2 regions of the Methylobacterium sp. Leaf399 genome follow, and region 2 is predicted to be linked to the other one. Evidence: predicted binding sites of a transcription regulator. Region 2 holds the regulator's gene; the other holds the start of a gene.
What was found. Region 2 encodes HrcA, which represses chaperone genes, less so after heat shock. Its sites were predicted from a motif close to GTTAGCACTCNCNNNNNGNGAGTGCTAAC; they were not measured.
Positions count from the first base shown of each region.

Region 1: the regulator HrcA is predicted to act here: its motif matches at 1,733-1,761, upstream of groES (co-chaperone GroES).

Region 1 covers NZ_LMQK01000030.1:110,381-113,793, reverse strand. Annotated here, with positions in the region: gene groL (chaperonin GroEL) at 1-1,278, opposite strand, end outside; gene groES (co-chaperone GroES) at 1,377-1,664, opposite strand; gene ASG40_RS13895 (magnesium transporter CorA family protein) at 1,881-2,879, shown strand; gene ASG40_RS21285 (hypothetical protein) at 2,903-3,274, opposite strand.
Region 2 covers NZ_LMQK01000023.1:32,557-35,969, forward strand. Annotated here, with positions in the region: gene rph (ribonuclease PH) at 1-227, opposite strand, end outside; gene ASG40_RS11340 (hypothetical protein) at 356-646, opposite strand; gene hrcA (heat-inducible transcriptional repressor HrcA) at 907-1,995, shown strand; gene ASG40_RS11350 (DUF1236 domain-containing protein) at 2,047-2,958, opposite strand; gene ASG40_RS11355 (tartrate dehydrogenase) at 3,306-3,413, opposite strand, start outside.

The DNA.
Region 1 (3,413 bases), on a different contig from region 2:
GACGGCCTCGCGGGCGCGGAGCAGGGCGGTGCCGCCGCCGGGGACGATGCCCTCTTCCACCGCAGCGCGGGTGGCGTTGAGCGCGTCGTCGACGCGGTCCTTCTTCTCCTTGACCTCGACCTCGGTCGCGCCGCCGACGCGGATGACCGCGACGCCGCCGGCGAGCTTGGCCAGGCGCTCCTGGAGCTTCTCACGGTCGTAGTCCGAGGTGGTCTCCTCGATCTGCGCCTTGATCTGGCCGACGCGGGCTTCGATCTCGGTCTTCTCGCCGGCGCCGTCGATGATCGTGGTGGTCTCCTTCTCGATGCGGATGCGCTTGGCGCGGCCGAGCATCGGCAGGGTGACGTTCTCGAGCTTGATGCCGAGGTCCTCGGCGATCATCTGGCCCTGGGTCAGGATCGCGATGTCCTCGAGCATGGCCTTGCGGCGATCGCCGAAGCCCGGAGCCTTGACGGCCGCGACCTTGAGGCCGCCACGCAGCTTGTTCACGACGAGGGTGGCGAGCGCCTCGCCCTCGATGTCCTCGGCGATGATGACCAGCGGCTTGCCGGTCTGCACAACGGCCTCGAGGACCGGGAGCATCGCCTGGAGCGACGAGAGCTTCTTCTCGTGGATGAGGATGTAGGGGTCCTCGAGTTCGGCGACCATCTTCTCGGCGTTGGTGATGAAGTACGGCGAGAGGTAGCCACGGTCGAACTGCATGCCCTCGACGACGTCGAGCTCGGTCTCGGCGGTCTTGGCCTCTTCGACGGTGATGACACCCTCGTTGCCGACCTTCTGCATGGCATGGGCGATCATCTCGCCGATTTCCTTGTCGCCGTTCGACGAGATCGTGCCGACCTGGGCGACTTCCTCGGAGGAGGCGACCTTCTTGGCGCGGGCGATGATGTCCTTCACCGCGGCGGCCGTGGCGAGGTCGATGCCGCGCTTGAGGTCCATCGGGTTCATGCCGGCGGCGACGTACTTGGCGCCTTCGCGGACGATCGCCTGGGCCAGGACGGTGGCGGTGGTGGTGCCGTCACCGGCGATGTCGTTGGTCTTCGAGGCCACTTCGCGCAGCATCTGTGCGCCCATGTTCTCGAACTTGTCGGAGAGCTCGATCTCCTTGGCGACGGTGACGCCGTCCTTGGTGATGCGCGGCGCGCCGAAGCTCTTCTCGATGACGACGTTGCGGCCCTTGGGGCCCAGCGTGACCTTCACCGCGTCGGCGAGGATGTCGACGCCGCGCAGCATCTTCTCGCGGGCGTCGGAGGCGAAGCGGACTTCTTTCGCTGCCATGTGTCGGAATCCTTATGAAGTGGGGAGCCCCGCGGCGCCGCGGGCGGCGCCCTCGAAGGGCTCGTGGAGACGGAGAAAAAGCGAAGGCGGACCAGACTTTAGGCGACGACGCCCATGATGTCGGATTCCTTCATGATCAGGAGGTCCTGACCGTCGATCTTGACCTCGGTGCCGGACCACTTGCCGAACAGCACGCGGTCGCCGGCCTTGACGTCGAGGGCGTTGATGCGGCCGGCCTCGTCGCGGGCGCCGGGGCCGACGGCGACGATCTCGCCCTCTTGCGGCTTCTCCTTGGCGGTATCGGGGATGATGATGCCCCCCTTGGTCTTCTCTTCGCCTTCGATGCGGCGGACGACGACACGGTCGTGCAGCGGACGGAACTTCATGAGCTGCCCTCTTGCTTCAAATTCATGGATGGCGTTGATGCGGCCGAAGGCACGCTCAACCCGGCGCCGTTAGCACTCTCGATCGGTGAGTGCCAGCGATGGCTGCGGATTAGGCGTATGCCGGCCGCGAGTCAAGGAAAACCCTCGGCGCAACCCCCGTGTCGCGGTGGATTCGGTCCCCGCGGGGCCCGCCGTGCGAGGACGTTTCACTCTCCCATGATCAGTCTCCAGGGGCCGCACGGCGCGGTCGACCATGCCGGGCCGCCCGGAGCGCCGAGGGTGCCCGATCACGCGATCTGGATCGACCTGAACGACCCGAGCGCGGAGGAGGCCAGGGCCGTCGAGGAGGCCACCGGCATCCGCGTGCCGTCCCGCACGGCACTCAGCGAAGTCGAGAACTCGAGCCGCCTGCGCCGGACCAAGGCCGGGCTGTCGCTCAGCACTCCGATGATCACCTTCGACAAGGTCGATTCGCTCTTGAAGCCCCTCGGCTTCGTGCTGACGCGCGACCGCCTCGTCACGGTGCGGTTCCACGACCTGCGCGCCTTTTCCGAGGTCAAGACGCGCATCGCCGAGCAGGACGGCCCGGCGGCCACGAGCACCGAGATCTTCCTTCTCCTGATGGAGGAACTCGTCGACAGCCTCGCCGACGCGCTGGAGGAGATGGGGGCCGACCTCGACACCCTCTCCACCCGCATCTTCGATTTCGACGTGAGGGGCGGCGGCACCGCCTCCGGGGCGGTCGTGCCGCGCCGTCGCGATCTCGCCCTGCGGCGGATCCTGCGCAGCATCGGCCGGCGCGGCAAGGCGCTGGGCAAGATCCGCGCGACCCTGCTTGGCCTCGAACGCATCCTGCCGTTCGTGGCCGGCGAGTGCGAGGGCGTCCTGGGCGTCGAGCAGGTGCCGCGCTTCGAGACGATCCGACGCGACATCGCCTCCCTCGCCGAGTTCGAGATCCGGCAGTCCGAGAACGTTCAGTTCCTGCTCGACGCGACCCTGGGGCTCATCAACATCGAGCAGAACAACACCTTCCGGGTGCTCACCGTGGTCTCGGTGGTGGGCGTGCCCCCGACCCTGGTCGCCTCGATGTACGGCATGAACTTCAAGCACATGCCGGAACTCGACTGGATCTACGGTTATCCCTACGGCCTGTCGCTGATCGTGATCAGCGCCCTGCTCCCGCTCCTGTACTTCTGGCGGCGCGGCTGGTTTTGAGATCCAGTTGCGGAGTGCTCGGGCTATACACCGACGATCTCGCAACTTTTAAGGGCGAACTCCAGGGCCTCCCACGCTTGGAGGGCTGCCTCCCGCGGTGTCAGGGCCCGGTGTTGAACTGCAAGTTGCAGAACCGCCAGATTTGCGCCACAGATTCGGGCCGCATTGAGGCTGACTTCGCCAGCCAGCGTTCTCTGGAGTAGCTCGCGTTGAAATAGTTCGACAAGGGTAGCGCCTTGCTTGAAATGATTATCCGACGAGAACATTTGTCGATACCTTCGATAAGGCGTGGCAATAGATATGTGCGTTTTATTTTGATCAATAATTTGCTGTGTTTTATTGCTATTCAGATAAATATAATTATCTAAAAATATTATATCGATATCATATTTCATTCATTGATGAAAATAAAACAACAAGATTAAAATTTATAGGTGATGATTACTGGACTAGAACGGCCTGATCGCAGCGGGTGCCGTCGACGGTGACGTCGGCGTTCCCGAGGCGGAGACCGAGCGTCCGCAGGGTGCTGTT
Region 2 (3,413 bases):
CGGCGGTTGCGCTCGTGGGTGGCGCGCGGCAGCATCGCGTATTCCGCCGTGACCCAGCCCTTGCCCGAGCCACGCAGCCACGGCGGGCCGCGCTCTTCCAGGGAGGCCGTGCACAGCACCTTGGTCTCGCCGAAGGTGACGAGGCAGGACCCTTCGGCGTAGCGGGCGACCGACCGTTCGAGGGTGACGGTACGCAGGGCGTCGGTGGCGCGCTTCGACGGCCGCATCGGCGTCTTCCTCAGGGTGCTCTCGCTCGGGGTGGTCCGGAACGATGAGGCCGCGCTCTTAGGCGTCCGTCGTGCGGGCGGCAAGCGGCGGGACGCCGACCCGAAGGGTCGTGTCCCGCCCGTGCGGATCAGTACCGGAAGCGGCGGCCGTGGTGGTGATGGTGGCGACGGCCGTAGTGGTGGCCGAAGTGACGGCCGCGATGGTGATGGAAGTGGCGGCGGTGATGGCGACCGTGATGACGCCAGTGACCGCCACCGTAGCGGACTTCGGCGATGTCGGTGGACGGGGCGACGACCTCGATCGGAGCCACGGCGGGAGCCGCCTCGGCGGTCTTCGGGCTACCGAACATCATGCCGCCGACGATGGCGACGACGAGGGCGGACGACTTGACCAGACCGGCCAGGGTTGGGAACTTCATCGCATGAACTCCTGTGAAGCACTCACTCGGATCGAGCCGGCCCGCGGTGGCGGGCGAGCGCGATCAGCGGAGACAAACGTCCGACACCCGCGAAACGACCCGACACCGGCGTGTTTTTCTCCGACTTAATTTCGCGGCCGCCGGGGATTAGTGTCGCGCCGCGGTCCGTCTCGTGCGTCCCTCGTCACCGGGATGCCGGCGGGGTCGGCCAGGATCAGGACCCGTGCAGGACGACCCGTGCAGGACCAGGACCAGGACCCGTGACAGAGCACCCTCGCCCGTTCTCGACCCACCACGCCCTCTCCGGCCTCGACACGCGGGCGCGGGAAATCTTCCGGCAGATCGTCGAGAGTTACCTGTCCACCGGGGAGCCGGTGGGCTCGCGCAACCTCGCCCGCATCCTGCCGATGCCGCTCTCGCCGGCCTCCATCCGTAACGTGATGGCGGATCTGGAGCATTCCGGGCTGATCTTCGCACCCCACACCTCGGCCGGGCGGCTTCCCACCGAGCAGGGCCTGCGTTTCTTCGTGGATGCGATGCTGGAACTCGGCGACGTCGGCCGCGAGGAACAGGAGCGGATCGAGGCGCAGATGCGGGCGGCCGCCTCCGGCCACACCTTCGAGAGTGCGCTGGCCGAGGCCTCGACGCTGCTGTCGGGCATCTCGCGGGGGGCCGGCGTCGTCGTCACCACCAAGGCGAACGTGCAGCTCAAGCACATCGAATTCGTGCGGCTCGACCCGCAGCGCGCCCTGGTCGTCCTCGTCTCCGACGACGGGTCGGTGGAAAACCGGCTGCTCGACCTGCCGCCCGGCCTGCCGGCCGGCGCGCTCCAGGAGGCCTCGAACTATCTCAACGCCCGCCTGCACGGCCGCACCTTGGGCGGCCTGCGCGCCGAGATCGAGGCGGGGCGCCAGGCCATGAAGCAGGAGCTCGACGCCATCACGGAGCGGCTGGTGGATGCCGGGCTCGCCGTCAGCGTCGGCCCGAGCGAGGCGCGCCAGCTGATCGTGCGCGGCCAGGCCAATCTCCTCGACGACCTGCGCGCGGCGGAGGATCTCGAACGCATCCGGCTGCTGTTCTCCGACCTCGAGACGCAGAAGGAGGTCATCGACCTCCTGTCCCGTGCCGAGGGCGGCGAGGGCGTGCGCATCTTCATCGGCTCGGAGAACAAGCTGTTCTCGCTGTCCGGCTCGTCGATGATCGCCGCTCCGTTCCGGGACGGGTCCCAGAAGATCGTCGGCGTCGTCGGCGTCATCGGCCCGACCCGGCTGAACTACGCGCGGATCGTGCCGATGGTCGACTATACGGCCCGCGTCGTTTCGCGGATGCTCGATTGCGGGCCCAGGTAGCGCTCGGCCCGCCAGTGAACGCGCGGCCCGAAGGCCGCACGCTTTTTCGGCTCAGCCGCGGATCACGTCGACGATCTCGTAGGTGTCGGGATCGACGATGACGATGTCGTCGTCCACCAGCACGTAGCGGTAATCCTCGTACTCCGGCACGACCCGGACGATCTCGGGCGGCAGGGTCGAGAGGGTGTAACTGCGGGCGATGGCGGTCCCCACCGTCAGCGCGAAGGCGCCGGCGGCCAGACGGGTCACGCCGCCACGGCGAAGCAGGCTCTGGCGGAACTCGGTGCGCTGCGGGGCGCCGAGACGGCCGAAGGCACCGCGGGCCGCGCCGCGCTCGCCGCGCATTCCGCGATCGCCACCGCGTCCGTCGCGGTCCGCCCGACCGTCGCGGTCGCCGCCACGTCCATCACGATCCGCGCGGCCGTCACGATCGCCCCCGCGCCCGTCGCGTCCGTCGCGGTCCATCTTGCCGTCGCGGTCGCCCCGCTCGGCGCCCTTGCCGTCACGGTCGCCCTTGCCGTCGCGATCGCTTTTGTCGGCGCCCTTGCCGTCACGCTCCATCTGCCCGCCTTCGCGGCCGCCGCGGGCGCCATCCTCGCCACCCCGCCCGGGAGCACCGCCGGCCCGGCCAGGTGTTCCGGCCTCGCCGGCACCGCCGCGCGCACCGGCCGCACCGCCGGCCTCGCCGGCACCGCCACGCATGCTACCACCCGCACCGCCGGCCGCGCCACCCGCCTCACCGGCGCCGCCACGCATACCGGCGCCACCGGCACCACCACCGGCACCCATGCCTGCGCCGCCGCCGCCGCCGCCCGCACCGCCACCAGCACCGCCGCCAGCAGCCCCGCCGGCGGCACCGCCGCCAGCGCCGCCACCGCCGCCGGGACCGCCCTGCGCGACCGCGCTCGCCACACCGGCCACCATCAGGGCAGCCGCCATCGTGCTCCGCATGAGCTTATTCATGACCATCCATCCAATCGTATTCGAGATCCGGCGCCACGAATGAACGCCATCGCGAACCCGAAACGAGACTGCATACAAAACCGTTCCGTCCCATCGCGGTGGGTCTTGCGAAAGATCACGTCGGGACGAAACTGCCGGCAACGGCAAGCTAAGCGATGGCGCTTGTTGGCCTTCGCGAGCAAAGGGCGAAAAGCTTGAGCATTCCGGTCGATCGCGATTGAAAGTCGGTCGTCGAATACGGTCCGGCGGGCACGCGTCTTGCGCTCGTCGGTCGGCGTCCGTGGGGGCGAGCCGGGGCTTCTCGCGAACGGTCCGGCCCGTGGGAGCGCCCGTGTCCGCGGTGGCCCTCAGCCGAGGGCCGCCACCACCGCCCGGCCGCAGGCAGCGGTGTCGGCCCGGCCACCGAGATCGCCGGTGCGGGTCTCCGGGTCGGCGAGCACCCGTTCGATCGCGGC